Regions from separate parts of the Allobrachymonas sp. genome, predicted to be linked through region 1. Evidence: predicted binding sites of a transcription regulator. Region 1 holds the regulator's gene; each other region holds the start of a gene.
What was found. The regulator FNR, encoded in region 1, switches genes on or off when oxygen is low (the NO sensors DNR and NnrR bind a similar motif). The targets are predictions, from matches to a motif close to TTGATNNNNATCAA.

Region 1 (5,321 bases):
CAAGGCAGTGGCCAACTACGTGCTGAGCCTGTCCGGTCAGCCGCACGATGCAGCTCTGGCTGCGGTGGGCAAGCCCAAGTTCGCGGCCTGCGCAGCCTGCCACGGTGCAGATGGCAAGGGCAACCAGGCCCTGGGCGCACCCAACCTCACGGACAACGTGTGGCTGATGGGCGTGCCGAGCGAGGAAGGCATCGTCAAGCAGATCACCAACGGCAAGGTCAACATCATGCCGGCCTGGGGCAAGCGCTTCTCGCCCGAGCAGATCCGCCTGCTGGCATCGTATGTCTGGAGCCTTTCCAACAACAAGTGATCTTCTGCGCCCTCGTGGCGCTCCAAGCTGATCTTCTTACCGCCATGAACTTGATGCAAGTCATGGCGGTTTTTCTTTTGTGAAACAATAGACGCTATCATATTCATGCAAGTGAAAGTCTGATTTGTAATAAAAGGTCACGCGTATGTCTCAAGAAACGCCCGAACACGACTCGGGCTCGCATTCCGAGCCCAAAGCGACTCCCAAGAAGGTCATTCCGATCGATGCAGCGCCCGCGACAACGTCGCTGTTCGCTGCGGCCAAGACCATCCATCCCCGCACGGTTTCCGGCATCTTCCAGACCTGGCGCTGGATCTTCGTCGGACTGACGCAGCTGGTGTTCTACGGACTGCCCTGGCTGGAATGGAGTGGCCGACAGGCGATACTCTTCGATCTGGAGGCACGCAAGTTCTATATCTTCGGATTGGTCCTGTATCCGCAGGATTTCATCTACCTCACCGGCATTCTGGTGATTTCGGCCCTGTCGCTGTTCCTCTTCACCGCCGTGGCGGGGCGTCTGTGGTGCGGGTATTCCTGTCCGCAGACCGTCTACACCGAGATCTTCCTCTGGGTGGAAGCCAAGATGGAAGGGGATCGCAGCGCGCGCATCCGCCTCGACAAGAGCCCCTGGAATCTCGAAAAAATCTGGCGGCGCGGCGGCAAGCATGTGATCTGGCTGCTCATCGCCCTGTGGACGGGGTTGACGCTCGTGGGGTATTTTTCGCCCATCCGTGATCTGGTGAGCAACTTTGCACAGTGGCATCTGGGCAACTGGGAGACCTTCTGGATCTTCTTCTATGGCTTTGCCACCTACGGCAACGCTGGCTACATGCGCGAGCAGGTGTGCAAGTACATGTGCCCGTATGCCCGCTTCCAGAGCGCGATGTTCGATGCCGACACGCTGATCGTGACCTACGACGACAAGCGCGGCGAGCCGCGCGGTCCGCGCTCCAAGAAGGTGGATCGTTCCGAAGTGGCGCTGGGCGACTGCATCGACTGCACCATGTGCGTGCAGGTCTGCCCGACTGGCATCGACATTCGCAATGGGCTGCAGTACGAATGCATCGGCTGTGGTGCCTGCGTGGATGCCTGCGATGAGGTCATGGACAAGATGAACTACCCGCACGGGCTCATCAAGTACTCGACAGAAAACGCCATGAAGAATGGCTGGACCAAGAGCGACATCATCCACCGCGTCATGCGGCCCCGGATTCTGGTGTACACCGGCATCCTGATGCTGATCGCCACGGCGCTCGTCGTGAGCCTCTCGATGCGTTCGCCCATGAAGGTCGACATCATTCGCGACCGGGGAGTCATGTCCCGTATCGTGGCTGGCAACAAGATCGAGAACACCTATCTGGTGCGCATCATGAACACGACCGAGAATGCGCAGACCTACAACATCTCTGTCGAGGGAGTGACGGGGGCGGAAGTGGTCGAGGGCTCGACCGTGACCATCGGTCCCGCTCAGGTGGAGCAGAAGGCCGTGAGCGTGCGGGTGCCCTACGGTACGCTGGAACCAGGATCGCATGCGATCAACTTCCAGATCGAGCAGGCTGGCACCGATGTCTCGGTGACCGAAAAGGGCGCTTTCTCTGTACCCAAGTAAGTTCGTGCGATATAGTGAGAGCCCTGCGGTTCGAGGGCTCTCGCCTTCGCAAAGGAGTTGTACGCATGGAAGCAAATACCACACTGCCGGGCCTGTCCAAGGCACATCCCGAGGACGGGCGTCCCTGGTGGAAATACCCCGTGGTCTGGATGGTCGTGGGGGGGCCGCTGTCGGTGGTACTGGCCTGTCTCGTGACCTGGTATTTCATCATGCAGGCCCCCGAGCAGGTTCTGACGCGATCGGAAGACGAGCCCAACACCGATCAGATGGTACGTGCAAAGGGGGTGAACTATGCTCCTGCCGAAAAGGCGCGCAACCATGCAGCCACTGGGGTTCCGGTGGATGACCACTGACGGGGCAGGGGTTTCCCTGTCTGCACCATGACAGCAGCCGGCCTTGAGCCGGCTGTCCTGTTTCTGGAGCAGGGATCTGCCAGGGGATCGGAGTGGCGAGAGTGTGCAGGCGCCGTCTGGTGCAGGGACGTTGCGCTCAGTCTTCTGTGTGCGTGTGCTGGTTGACCAGACGCTGCAGGGCCTCGATGTCGAGAATGCGGACGTGGCGCTGCCTGACCTCGACGATGCCTTCCTCTGCAAAGCGGGAGAACATGCGGCTCACGGTTTCGAGCTTGAGTCCCAGGTAGCTTCCGATCTCCTCGCGCGTCATGCGCAGGATGATCTCGGACTGGGAGAACCCCCGTGCATGCATGCGCTGCACCAGGTTGAGCAGGAAGGCTGCCAGACGTTCCTCGGCCCGCATGCTGCCGAGCAGCAGCATCACGCCATGGTCGCGCACGATTTCGCGGCTCATGATCTTGTGGAGATGGCTCTGCAGGGCCGGGACCTGGCGGGCCAGGGCTTCAAACCGCTCGAATGGCATGACACACACTTCGGCGTCTTCGAGGGCTATGGCATTGCAGGTATGGGCATCCTGCACGATGCCATCAAGGCCGATGATCTCGCCGGCCATCTGGAAGCCAGTGACCTGGTCGCGTCCATCCTGGGTGGTGATGGTCGTCTTGAACACGCCCGTGCGCACGGCAAAGAGGGCAGCAAAGGTTTCTCCGGCATTGAAGAGTGCCTGCCCCCGCTTGATCTTGCGCCGTGTGGCTACCACGTCGTCGATGTACTCCAGCTCGGAGGGCGTCAGTCCCATGGGCATGCACAGTTCACGCAGATTGCAGTTCGAGCAGGCTACCTTGTAGCCTTGGGCCAGCGAATGGGTGGGCATGGTGGAAAAGCGAGGGACAGAAGAAAGAACACTGCCCCGATGGGGATTGGGTTGCACACAGGTGAGAACCATTATCGCATGGGGCAACTTGCCGTTGATGCAAGTCAATGTGGTCCTGCGGGAGGATGGGCACATTAGAGAGATGAAAAGTCCTGCAGCCGAAAGGGGATGTATGTCCCTGAGGCCATGTCCATTTCTGCGGCCTGGAGCGGCAGGAGAAAGGGGCATGCACGCAGCAGAGGCCGGAATCCGCAGGGCATGGCCATGCGCCGTCATGGTCGCATGGGAGAGAACTGCCGGGAGCCGGGTCGACGATCTTACAATGCACGGAACATGAGCAGTCAGGCACTTTCCCACATCACCCCCGAATTGCTGGCACGGTATGACATTGCCGGTCCACGCTACACCTCCTACCCCACGGCCGACCGTTTTGTCGAAGCCTTTGGCGAGAACGACTATGTGGCAGCGCTCGAGCAGCGCAGCAATGGCCGTGCGGGGCAGGTGCTCCCGCTGTCGCTGTACGTGCATGTGCCGTTCTGTGAGTCGCTGTGTTACTACTGCGCCTGCAACAAGATCATCACCAAGCACCATGAGCGGGGTGCCGAGTATCTGCGCTATCTGCAGCGCGAGATCGATCTGCATGTGGGGCGGCTGGGACGCGGACAGACGGTGTCGCAGCTGCACTTTGGAGGCGGCACGCCCACTTTCCTGAACGACGCCGAGCTCACGGAGCTCATGGGCATGATCCGGGGCGCATTCACACTGGTGCCGGGCGGGGAGTATTCGATCGAGGTGGATCCTCGCACGGTCGACGAAACGCGCCTGCGCACGCTGGCTCGGCTCGGTTTCAACCGACTGAGCTTCGGGGTACAGGACTTCGACCCCGAGGTGCAGAAGGCGGTGCACCGCATTCAGCCGGCATCGCAGGTGTTCGCGCTCGTCGAGGCTGCCCGCCAGATCGGGTTTGAATCGGTGAACGTGGATTTGATCTATGGCTTGCCGCAGCAGACGGCAGCATCCTTTGCGCGCACGCTGGAGCAGGTGTGCACGCTGCGGCCCGACCGCATCGCACTCTATGCCTACGCGCATCTGCCGGAGCGCTTCAAGCCCCAGCGGCGCATCGACGCCTATACGCTGCCCAGTGGCGGCGAGAAGATCCAGATGCTGTCGCAGTCGCTGCAGGCCTTCAGCCAGGCGGGCTATGTGTATGTGGGCATGGATCACTTTGCCCTGCCGGATGACGCGCTTGCAGTGTCCAAGCGTCAGGGCAGCCTGCATCGCAATTTCCAGGGCTACAGCACGCAGCCTGACTGCGACCTCATCGGGCTGGGGGTGTCGGCCATCGGGCGCATCGGTTCGACCTACAGCCAGAATGCCAAGACACTGGAGGAGTACTACGACTGTCTGGATCGTGGGCATTTCCCCGTGGTGCGCGGGCTGGCGCTGACGCGCGACGACCTGATCCGCCGCACGGTGATCATGGCCATCATGTGTCAGGGAGAGGTGGAGTACGAAACCATCAATCTCGCATACATGATCGATTTCCGTCAGTATTTCGCCCGCGAGCTGGAAGATCTGAAACGGCTGCAGGGAGAAGGGATGGTCGAGGTGGATGCACAGCGTCTGCAGGTGACGGATCAGGGCTGGTATTTCGTTCGCGGGGTGGCCATGGTGTTCGACAAGTACCTGCAGGCCAATCTGTCGCGCACGCGGTTTTCCAAGATCATCTGACGGCGTGTCGATGCAGCTCTCGCTTGCCGCCACGGCATTTCTGATGGGGCTGGCCGGAGGGCCCCACTGCATTGCCATGTGCGGTGCGGCCTGCGCCGGGATCGGTCATGCGGCTGGGCCGGTTCGTGGACGCCAGACGCTGGCCATGGGCCTGTTCCAGGTGGGAAGGGTGATCGGCTATGGCGCGCTGGGCGCAGTCGCGGCCGCCTCGATGCAGGGGCTGGGATGGATGACCGTGCACAGTGCAGCCCTGCGTCCGTTCTGGAGCATGCTGCACGTGGCAGCCCTGCTGCTGGGGCTGGTTCTGCTGGTGCAGGGCAGACAACCGCTGTGGCTGGATCGCTCCGCACGCAGGGTGTGGGAGCGTCTCAAGCGGCTTCAGCAGCGTCGTGGGCTGGCAGGGCCCGTGCTGATCGGCATGATGTGGGCCCTGCTGCCCTGTGG
Region 2 (5,321 bases), on a different contig from region 1:
ATTGGGACGGATGGGCACCCAGTGGCTGCGGGTGGGCACGGCGCGGTTGTCGGCATTGGTGAGCACCGGGTCGATCACCACGTAGTCCAGCTGGCCCTCGGTGCGGGCCTTGGCCAGCAGCGTGCCGGTGCGCTTGAACGGATTGCCGGCATTGGCCGGTGCCGTTCCGACGAACATGGCGAACTCGGCGCTGGGAATGTCCACCCGGGCGTGCGGCATCGCCTTGAAATCGCCAAACAGTGCTCCTGATCCCGAACGATAGGCACCTCCGCAGTACGAGCCGTGCTGCACGTAGTTGAGACTGCCGTAGGACTGGTTGATGAAGCGGCGCACGAAGGACACCCGCCCCTCCTCCACGCTCGACATCAGGGCCACCTGGTTCACGCGGGGCCCCAGCTCGGGGGCCTGCGGGTCGATGGGCGTGTGCAGGTCCCGCAGGGCTGCAAGACCATCCACATGGCCTTCGCCGAAGAGATCGCCCCCATCGGTCACTTCACGCACCAGCTGCTCGAAGCTGATGGGCTCCCAGCGACCGGAATTGCGCGGCCCCACCCGCTTGAGCGGGGTGAGCACGCGGAAGGGGGAGTCCATCTGGTCCATGGCCGCATTGCCACGTCCGCAGGCCGTGGAGCGCCCGTCGAGCCCCTGGTCGCGAAAGCGCGACAGACTCACAAAGCTTTCCTTGACCGATGCCTTCATGGGCAGATGGGGGTTGGTCGACAGCGGGTTGTAGGGGTTGCCCGTCACCCGCAGCACCTTGCCGGTTTCCTTGTCGACCCGAACCCGCACCCCGCAGATGGTGGTGCAGCCCAGACAGGCGGTGTAGCTGACCTGCTGGCGCGGATTGAGCCGGAGGGCGCCCGTGGCGGGATCGACGGTGAATTCGGGCTCCGGAGCGCGTCCGGCAATGTGGTCACGCTCGGGCTGCTTGTGCAGCAGGCCGTCGGCCATGCGTTCGAGCGTTTCGGAAAAACCGGCTCCGAAGGCAGCCAGCCCACCGGCAGCGATCAGGTCGCGGCGTTCGATCTTTTTCATGAGAAAACTCCTACTTTGTTCCATTCCATGCAGGCAGCGGCTCAGGCCTGCCCGGGGGTGGCCCGGCCTACCCGGTCCAGTGGCAGCACATTCGTCACCACGATGAAGATGAACACCCACAGCCCTGCTGTGCCGAGGATCCCGAGCAGGCCGTCCGGGCCGAGCGGGAGCTGGTAGCTGTAGTAGCCGGCACCGGTCTTGGGCACTTCCTGGCCTCCGATGAAGATGGCCCAGCGCACCATCCAGGCCGAATGCAGGGCCAGCAGCCCGATGAGCAGGCTGGCATCGGGATGCTTCCACCCCAGCCACCAGGCCAGCCCCGTGGCACCCACGGCCCAGATCGCCACGGTCTGCCAGTTCTGCGATGGCCCGACCTCTCGCAGCGCCTCGGCATCGTTGGCAGACAGCCCCGTCATGCCCAGCACCAGCCACACCAGCCCCACCCCCAGCGAAGCCAGCAGCAGCCAGGCCACGCCCCATGCCATGCGCCGGTTGAGAGCGGCATCGTGCCGGGACGGCCCAAAGCGGTTGAGCAGCATCACGAGCCCCAGCGCCCCCGCCACGGCCGTGAGGAAGAACTGCACCGGCAGCAGCGGCGTGTGCCACAGGGGCCGTGCCCGCACGGCCATCACTTCCGCTCCCGTATACACCGCCACCAGCACCGCCCCCACCAGGGTCAGCAGCGCCGCCATGAGCAGCGGGCCACGGCTTTCATGTCCGCCCACTGCCAGCCAGCGGGCAGCCCAGGCAAACCGGCCCCGGGCGTCGGCGTGCTGCTGCAGCAGCGGCCGGAACGCCAGCCATGCGTAGAGCAGCAGCCCCGTGAGATAGACCGGAATGAAGAACGACCCCCACGACATCCACGAGGAAGGCGTGAAATAGGCGTAGAAATGCCAGAACCGCCCCGGCTGGTGCAGGTCCGAGAGCAGGGCCACCGGCGCACACAGCCCGCAGACCAGCGCAGCCAGCAGCGCCAGCCGCGAAGGCACCTGCCAGCCCGGCCGGCGGAAAGCCACCCCCGGCAGGGACAAGAGATAGGCCCCATACGACAGCCCGATCAGAAAGAAATACTGCACCGCCCAGGGCAGCCATGCCACTGCGCGCGTCACGTTGACGGTTTCGACGATCGTGTTCATCTCGACATCTCCTCGTTCTCACGCGTGGGCGCGGGGCTTCCACAGCGTGCCCTCGCCCTCGACCTTGCCCTCGAACCGCTCATCGAGCCCGATGTAGAACACCTGCGGGTGGGTTTCCATCTCGGGCTTGAGCACCTTGAGGCGATCCCGGTTGGCATCGAGCGTGCGACGCAGTTCGCCATGGGCGTCATTGAGATCGCCGAACATGCGTGCCCCGCCCACACAGGTTTCCACACAGGCCGGCAGCAGCCCTGCCTCGACGCGGTGCACACAGAACGTGCACTTGTCGGCCTTGTTGGTGTCGTGGTTGATGAAGCGCGCGTCATACGGGCAGGCCTGCACGCAGTAGGCACAGCCCACGCAGCGGTCGCTGTTGACCACCACGATGCCGTCCGGGCGCTTGTAGGTCGCCCCCACCGGACACACCGGAATGCAGGGCGGGTTCTCGCAGTGGTTGCACAGGCGCGGCAGCACATAGGTGCCGGCCGGCTGCCGCGCCGGGGCATCGGTGAGCTTCACGCTGTAGGTCGACACGATGGTGCGAAAGCTGCCCTCCGGCACCACGTTCTCCTGGATGCAGGCCACGGTACACGCCTGACAGCCGATGCACTTGCGCACATCGACCAGCATGGCCCAGTGGTGCCTGGCCGTGGGCGCAGCCTGCAGGGCGGGAGCTGCCACGGCGGCCGCCGTCACCACCGGAATGCCGCGCAGAAAGCTGCGGCGCGAGGCCACGCGCGCATCCTCCTCGCCGCGCGGCACGCATTCCGCGGCATGGTCTGGGGTGAGCTGGTGCATGAAAGATCCTCCGTCGTGTTCAAAACCTTGCCCCGACTGTAGGAATCTCCCTGCCCCTGCCGCATCTGCGCTAGTTCCCATCGGAATAGACGGTTTTCCCTATTCCGCCGCAGTATCGACAGGCTTGTTGCGCCAGATCAAACCCACGTCCTCCGCCTGCGCCGCCCTTTTGCCCCTGCAAGCGGCACAGCGACCGGCGCCGGCAGTGCCCCTCCTCATAGAATCGCCTTCATGCTCCCCCTTCTTTTTGGCTGCTGCATGGCCTGGCTTCTGCCGCTCCGGTGCGATCCGCATCCTGTGCCCCTCGCATGGCGGCGCCTGGGCATGGCGGCTCTGCTCGTCCTCACGGGGTGCCTGGCGCAGGCGGCGGTCCAGTCTCCCACGCCGGCCGAGCAGCGCCCCGAGGTACGCATCGGTGTGCTGGCCTTCACGCGCAGCGAGCCCCCACAGGACTGGAGCCCGGTGGCACGCTACCTGAACCATGCCCTGCCCCGTTACCACTTCGTGCTGCTGCCCTTGGACCACGAGGGCCTGACCCGTGCCGTCCGCGCCGGCACGCTGCAGTTCGTGCTCACCAACCCGGGCCAGTACGTGGAGCTCGAAAGCAGCTACGGCGTCACCCGCCTGCTCACGCTCGACACCTCGCGCGGCAGCGCCTCCCCCAGTCCCCGCACCGGCACCATCGGCTCCGCCGTCGTGGTGCGTCGGGAGGCCCGGGGCCTGCAGCGGCTCGAAGACCTGCGCCATCTCACCGTCGCCATCGTCGGCACCGAAGCCTTCTCGGGCTACCAGATCCTGGCCGGAGCGCTCCAGCCACTGGACATCACCCTGTCCGAGGAGGACACCCTCCTGTCCACCGGCCTGCCCATGGAGCGCGTGGCCGAAGCCGTGCTGAGCGGCCGCGCCGATGCCGGCGTGCTGCGCACCTGCCTGCTCGAATCCCACCCCGAGTGGCAGAGCCGCCTGCGCGTGGTCGCCCCACAGACCCTGCCGGGCTCGCACTGCGCCACCTCCACCCCGCTGTACCCGGACTGGCCCATCGCCACCCTGCGCAGCACACCCCAGCCCCTGGCGCGCGCCGTCACCGCCAGCCTGCTCGGCATGGAAGCCCCCCGCGACGGACTCAGCTTCACCGTCCCCTCCGATTACCAGTCGGTGCATGAACTGTTCCGCACCCTGCACATCGGCCCCTATGCGCGCCTGCCGGAACCCACCCTGCTGAGCCTCGCTCGCCGCTACTGGCCCTGGCTTGCTGCCCTGCTCGCGCTGGTGTGCGGCTGGATTCTCTACACCGTCCATGTCGAACACCTCATCCACCTGCGCACAGCCGCCCTGCGCCATGCCCTCGACGCACGCAAGGCCCTGGAGGAGCGCGTGCGCCAGAGCCAGGAACAGGCCGACCACCTGGCCCGCCTGTCCATGCTCGGTGAGCTCTCCGGCACGCTCGCCCACGAGCTCAACCAGCCCCTGGCCGCCATCGCCAACTACGCCCGCAGCCTGATCCTGCGCGTCGACCACCACCGCCTCGACGACTCCGCCGTGCGCGAAGCGGCAGACGCCATGGCCGAACAGGCCGAACGCGCGGGCGACATCATCGCCCGCATCCGCCACTTCGCCCGCAAGCGTCCCGGCAGCAGCACCCTGGCCTCGCCGTCGCAGATCGCGCGCGACTCCATCGCGCTGTTCTGCGGCATGCTGCCCCACCCACCGGCCATCCACATCGAAGACCACTTCCCCCCCGACCTGCGCGTGGAAGTCGACGCCCTGCACATCCAGCAGGTTCTCATCAACCTGCTCAAGAATGCCTACGACGTCACCCACCTGCTGCCCGCCGCCCACCAGACCCTCACCCTGCGCCTGTGGGCAGACGCCCGCCATGCCCACTTTGAGGTCATCGACGACGGCGAACCGCTCGATGCAGACACACGGGCACATCTCTTCGAACCGTTCTTCACCACCAAACCGGAAGGCCTCGGCCTGGGACTCTCCATCTGCCGCGGCATCGCCGAGGCCCACGGCGGCCGGCTCGATGCCACCCCCGCAGACCCCCTCCCCGGCAGCCGGGGCATGCGCTTCACCCTGAGCCTGCCCCTGCCTTCCCTGCCGGACACCCCCGACACGCCGCCCTCTCCCGCCCCGGATTCCCGCCATGCATGACGTCTCCCTTCCTGCTCCCGACTGGCACCTGCACGTCGTCGACGACGACGCGCCGTTCCGCCGCTCCCTGGTCTTCCTGCTGGAATCCATGGGCTGGCAGGTCACGCCCCACGCCTCCGCAGCCGACTTTCTGGCCGCCTGCCCCTCGCCCCAGGACACATTCGGGTGTCTGCTGCTCGACATTCGCATGCCTCA
Region 3 (5,321 bases), on a different contig from region 1:
CACTGCCTGGGCGCTGCAGGCCGACGTGTCCCGCGAGGAGGAGGTCCAGCGGCTCTTTGCCGACACCCTGACCCGTGCCGGCAGGCTCGATGCCCTGGTGACGAGTGCCGGACTGGCGCCCGCTGCTGCGCGGCTCGATGCGCAGGACCTGACCCGCTGGCAGACCCTGTTTGCCGTCAACACGCTGGGCACCATGCTGTGCGCCCGCGAGGCCGTGCGCCACATGAGCACGCGCCATGGCGGCCGGGGCGGTGCCATCGTGCACGTGGGCAGCTCGTCCTCGCGTGGCGGCTCGCCGGGCCGGTATGTGGACTACGCCGCCAGCAAGGGCGCCATCGACAGCTTCACCGTCGGCCTCGCGCGCGAGGTGGCCGCCGAAGGCGTGCGGGTCAATGCCGTGCGTCCCGGCATCACCGACACCGGCATCCATCACGACAGCCCCGAAGCCATGGCCCGCCGTCTGCAGGTCGTGCCCCTGGGGCGCATCGGCAGCCCCCGCGAAGTGGCCGAGGCCATTGTCTGGCTGGCCAGCTCGGCGGCCAGCTATGTCACGGGCCATCTGCTCGACGTGGCCGGCGGCGTGTAGCGCGCCGATGCGGCACATTTCCTGATTCCTCCCTTTTCGACAGACCCGCCATGCCTGCCCGCTTCCATTGCCCCGTGCCGCTCGTGAGCGGCGAGAAAATCAGCCTGCCCCCCGGCACCGCCCGCCACGTTCAGGTGCTGCGCCTGCAGCCGGGAGATGCCATCGTGCTCTTTCATGGCGGGCTGACCCTCGACGCCGACGGGCTCCCCGTGCCCGGTGCGGATGCACCAGCCTGTGCACAGGGCGCCTTTGAGGCCACCATCACCCGCATGGGGCGCAGCGAGGTCCTCGTTCAGATCGGGGCCTGCCATGCCGCGCTGCCTTCCTCTACCCCTGTCCCCGAAGTGCATCTGGCCGCAGGCATGCCTGCCAACGACCGCATGGACTGGCTGGTCGAGAAGGCCACCGAGCTCGGGGTGTCCGGCATCCAGCCGCTCATGACCGCGCGCGGCGTGCTGCGTCTCAAGGGCGAGCGCGCCACGCGGCGGCAGGCCCACTGGCAGGGCGTGGCGGTGGCTGCCAGCGAGCAATCGGGGCGGCTGTCGGTGCCGCCGGTCTGGGGCGTGCGCGATCTGCAGGACGCACTGGCCCCGGCGGCAGGTTCGGGCGGCGGAGATGCAGCAGCGCTGCTCCCCCTGCGCCTCGTGCTGTCGCTCGCTGCCGGCGCACAGCCCCTGCATGTGCGCACGGCGGCCCTGGAGGCGAACCGCGCGGTGTGGCTGCTCTCCGGTCCCGAAGGAGGCCTGGCCCCCGAAGAGGAAGCTGCCGCCCTGCAGCAGGGCTGGCTGCCCGTCACGCTCGGAAACCGGGTGCTCCGCTCCGAGACCGCCCCTCTGGCGGCCCTGGCCTATCTGATGCTGCGGGGCTAAGGGCGCTGCCGGGATCGGTGAAAGGCCAGCGGGCCGGTACGGGGCGTTGCGCTGCCTCTGGCAGAGCCCCATCTTCTTTTTCCACTCGGTCTGGGACGGGCAACAAAAAACCCACCGCATGGGGTGGGTTCTCGGTGCAGAAGGGCGGCGTCCGGGGAGTGCCCGGCCCGCGGCCCGTCTGGTTCATGCCTTGCCGGCAGCCTTGCGCAGGATTTCGTACAGCTCGTCCTTGAGCTGCAGCTTTTCCTTCTTGAGGTTTTCGATGTCGGCACCGGTCTGACCAGCAGGATCGGCTTCGATGTTCTTGATCTTCTGGTCGAGTTCGTTGTGCTTGTCGAACAGGCGCTCGAAACGGGCGTCTTCGGTCTTGAGCTTGGTGATCAGGTCGCGGTATTCTGGAAACATGGTTTTCCCTTGTCACGGTGGGGAGTCTAAAAGGGCCAACAGAGCCCTTGCATCAAGTATAAGCGACGCACTGGAATCTCCGCATGCGCCAGCCAGCCCCCCGCCGGCGTGATGGTGGCTCAGGCTCAGGTGCGCAGCTGAGGTTTTTGCTGTTCGGCTGCGGCGCGGTCCTCGGCAATGTGCCGGCGCACGAACTTGTAGATGAACACAGCCATCACGATGATGAAAGCGATGGTAAAGAGGGACAGCAGCCCAATATCCGTACTAAACAGTTCACGCATCAGGACATCCATCGCCAACTCCTTGTAGGTTACTTATAGAAACATGTCGATTAGGCACTGGCTGCGGGATGTGACTTTTGACCTGAATCAAAGACATTCGAATATGATGAATTGATGCCTGCCGCGGGGGATAGGGTACATTTTCATCGCTGTTCATTCTGGCGGCGCGTGTCCGGCCCACGGCCGAGACATCAAGGCTCGCCACCGGAAGACAGTTCTCTTCTTCACTTTTCTTTGCACAAGGAGCATCCCATGGGACTGCTGGATTCGGTACTGGGCGCCGCCCTCAACAGTCAGAACAACGGCCAGGGAGGGCTGCTCGGCAGTCTGGGTGGCCTGCTCGGGGGCGGCAGCCAGGAGCAGAGTGCGGGCCTGCTCAGTGGGCTGCTCAACCAGGTCGGCGGGCTCAATGGCCTGCAGGAGCTCATGGGCAAGGCCGGTCTGGGTGAACAGGTCAGCTCCTGGATCGGCAACGGCCAGAACCTGCCCGTGAGCGCAGAGCAGATTCAGTCCGCACTGGGTTCGGGCGTGGTGAGCTCTCTTGCCGGCAAGCTGGGACTCGATGCATCGCAGGCCTCGGGCATGCTGGCCCAGGTGCTGCCCGATCTGGTCAACCATCTCACTCCCCAGGGGCAGGTGACGGAAGGCGCCGCTGCCAGCGGGCAGCTCGATGCCTCCAGCCTCGTGGGCATGCTGGGGGGCCTGCTGGGCGGCCATCGCTGACCCTGGGCAGAGCGGGGGCTGGCAAAAGGGGTGATACTCGGATCATTCCGATCCCACGAGTTGCCAGATGACTGCCCCTGCTGCCTCCCCCTCTTTCCCTTCCTCCTTCACGCCGGACGCACAGCCCGGGTATGCCGGTGACGTGTCCCCCGAACAGGCTTGGGCCTGGGTGCAGGCGGGCTCGGCCGTGCTGGTCGACGTGCGCACCGATGCCGAGCGCGACTGGGTGGGGCAGGTGCCCGGTGCCGTCCCCCTGGGCTGGAAGATCTATCCCGGCATGGAGCTCAATGCCGGATTCGATGCCGGCATTGCAGCCGTGGCCCGGGCCCATCCGGGATGCCGGCTGCTGTTTCTGTGCCGCAGTGGCGTGCGCTCGGTGGCAGCCGCCACCCGCGCCACCGAGCTGGGGCTGTCGCCATGCTTCAATGTGCTCGAAGGCTTCGAAGGAGCCCTGGATGCCGAGGGGCATCGGGGCACGCAGGGCGGCTGGCGCCACCATGGCCTGCCCTGGGTGCAGGGCTGAGGCGGAGACACGGCAGGCCCGTGCGGGCCTGACCTGTGCGCGGCATCAGGCCGGGGTGTCGGCTCCGCTGCGGGCCCAGGCACGGTAGGCGGCCTGCAGCCGCAGGGCCACGGGGCCCGGAACACCGGCGCCCACGGGCTGGTCGTCGAGCTGCACGACGGCAAGCACTTCCTTGGAGGCCGAGGTGAGCAGCACCTCGTCGGCCGTCAGCACTTCCTCGCGGGACACAGGGCGGAGCTCGAAGCCGATGCCCAGCGCGGCGCACAGGGTGTCAAGCACGCCGTAGCGGATGCCTTCCAGCGAGAGGTGGCTGCGCGGCACGCCGATGACGGTGCCCTGCTTGACGATCCAGACGTTGCTGGCGGCAGCTTCGCTGAGCATGTCGTGGCGGAACATGACCGTCTCGGTGGCCCCCACGCGGTGGCTCAGGTCACGGGCCAGAATGGCCCCCATCAGGCTGATGCTCTTGACATGCGCCATCTCCCAGCGGAAGTCGTCGGCCGTGACGCAGCGCACGCCATGCTGCACCATCTCGTCCGACGGCGGAGTCCAGCGGTTGGCGTAGGCGAATACCGTGGGGGCGAGCGTGGGGTCGATCACATGGTCGCGCACGGCCACGCCCCGCGTGACCTGCAGGTACACCGTCTGGTCGAACTGCTCCGGGGTCAGCCCCAGCTGGGCACCGAGCTGCTCCACGAGCTGGCAGACCATGGTGCGCCATTCGGCCGGGGTATGGGGGTTGCGCATGAGTACGGCGCTGAGCGAGCGCTCCAGCCGGGCCAGATGCTGCTCCAGCCGGAAGGGCTTGCCGCCGTAGAACGGCACTACCTCGTAGATGCCGTCCCCGAAGATGAATCCCCGGTCGAAGACGCTGACGGTGGCCTGGTCGGTCGTGGTGTAGCGGCCATTGAGATGGCAGGGCAGGGCAGGGAGGCTCATGGGCGCATGCTTTCATACAGGTGCGGACACGGCATCGCGTCGGCCGGGCAGCGCATGGCGTGCCGGTGCACGACCTCTGCCCTCCGGTCACGGCAGAGATGCCACGAAGAAAAGCCGGATTCATGATACTGCGCGTCCTTCCTGCTGCGTGCAGCGGCGCGGGGGCGGAGCCGGATCGGCCTGCAGGTGTGGCCGGGGCGCGACCACGGAATCGTGCAGGGCTGGCGCGGATTTGGGGCGCCATGCACCGGAATGCGTCATGCCCGCACATGCAGGGGAGCTGGCTGAGGGTGCCGTGCTGCCAGCGCAGGAGGCTGGCTTCCGGCGAGGAAGCGTGGCAGGGGTGCACCTGCCGGCGGGGCTGGCGTGTTTTTTGCTTGGGTTTGCATGGCCTCCGCCTTTCGCCTTATCCCGGAAACGGCGGAGTCTGCCGGCATCCTTCCCTTACCGACCGATCCAGGAGCCTCGCCCATGAAGCGTTTTCCGTTCCCTGCCCGCCGCGCACTGCGCCCCCTGACCCTCTCCGTGCTGGCTGCCGCCGTCGTGCTGCCGGCCCAGGCGGGGGACACCCTGGCCAAGATTGCCTCGACCGGCAAGATCACGGTGGCCTACCGCGAGTCGTCCGTGCCCTTCAGCTACCTTGACGGCACGCGGCCGGTGGGGCTGACCATGGACATGAGCAATGCCATCGTGGCGGCGGTGCGCAAGCAGCTCAAGCGCCCCGACATCAAGGTCGAGATGCAGGCCGTCACCTCCCAGAACCGCATCCCGCTGCTGACCAACGGCACCATCGATCTGGAGTGCGGCTCCACCACCAACAATTCGGCCCGTGCCAAGGAGGTGGATTTCGCCATCAACCACTTCTACACCGGCACCCGCCTCGCCGTGAAGGCGCGTTCGGGCATCCACGGCTATGCCGATCTCAAGGGCAAGGTGGTCGCCGTCACGACGGGCACGACCAACGTGCAGGTCATGCGCAAGTACCTGGTCGACCA

Region 2: the regulator FNR is predicted to act here: its motif matches at 3,097-3,110, upstream of dsrO (sulfate reduction electron transfer complex DsrMKJOP subunit DsrO).
Region 3: the regulator FNR is predicted to act here: its motif matches at 2,219-2,232, upstream of ACE3P9_RS03330 (DUF3149 domain-containing protein).

Annotation. Positions count from the first base shown of each region.
Region 1 covers NZ_JAYRLV010000004.1:99,164-104,484, forward strand. Annotated here, with positions in the region: gene ccoP (cytochrome-c oxidase, cbb3-type subunit III) at 1-310, shown strand, start outside; gene ccoG (cytochrome c oxidase accessory protein CcoG) at 456-1,919, shown strand; gene ACE3P9_RS05290 (nitrogen fixation protein FixH) at 1,985-2,272, shown strand; gene fnr (fumarate/nitrate reduction transcriptional regulator Fnr) at 2,409-3,146, opposite strand; gene hemN (oxygen-independent coproporphyrinogen III oxidase) at 3,480-4,877, shown strand; gene ACE3P9_RS05305 (sulfite exporter TauE/SafE family protein) at 4,888-5,321, shown strand, end outside.
Region 2 covers NZ_JAYRLV010000001.1:490,124-495,444, forward strand. Annotated here, with positions in the region: gene ACE3P9_RS02295 (molybdopterin dinucleotide binding domain-containing protein) at 1-1,035, opposite strand, end outside; gene nrfD (NrfD/PsrC family molybdoenzyme membrane anchor subunit) at 1,077-2,171, opposite strand; gene dsrO (sulfate reduction electron transfer complex DsrMKJOP subunit DsrO) at 2,190-2,969, opposite strand; gene ACE3P9_RS02310 (PhnD/SsuA/transferrin family substrate-binding protein) at 3,294-5,126, shown strand; gene ACE3P9_RS02315 (response regulator transcription factor) at 5,119-5,321, shown strand, end outside.
Region 3 covers NZ_JAYRLV010000002.1:184,078-189,398, reverse strand. Annotated here, with positions in the region: gene ACE3P9_RS03345 (SDR family oxidoreductase) at 1-586, shown strand, start outside; gene ACE3P9_RS03340 (16S rRNA (uracil(1498)-N(3))-methyltransferase) at 637-1,455, shown strand; gene ACE3P9_RS03335 (YdcH family protein) at 1,639-1,860, opposite strand; gene ACE3P9_RS03330 (DUF3149 domain-containing protein) at 1,986-2,153, opposite strand; gene ACE3P9_RS03325 (YidB family protein) at 2,394-2,864, shown strand; gene ACE3P9_RS03320 (rhodanese-like domain-containing protein) at 2,932-3,387, shown strand; gene ACE3P9_RS03315 (aminotransferase class IV) at 3,433-4,326, opposite strand; gene ACE3P9_RS03310 (transporter substrate-binding domain-containing protein) at 4,798-5,321, shown strand, end outside.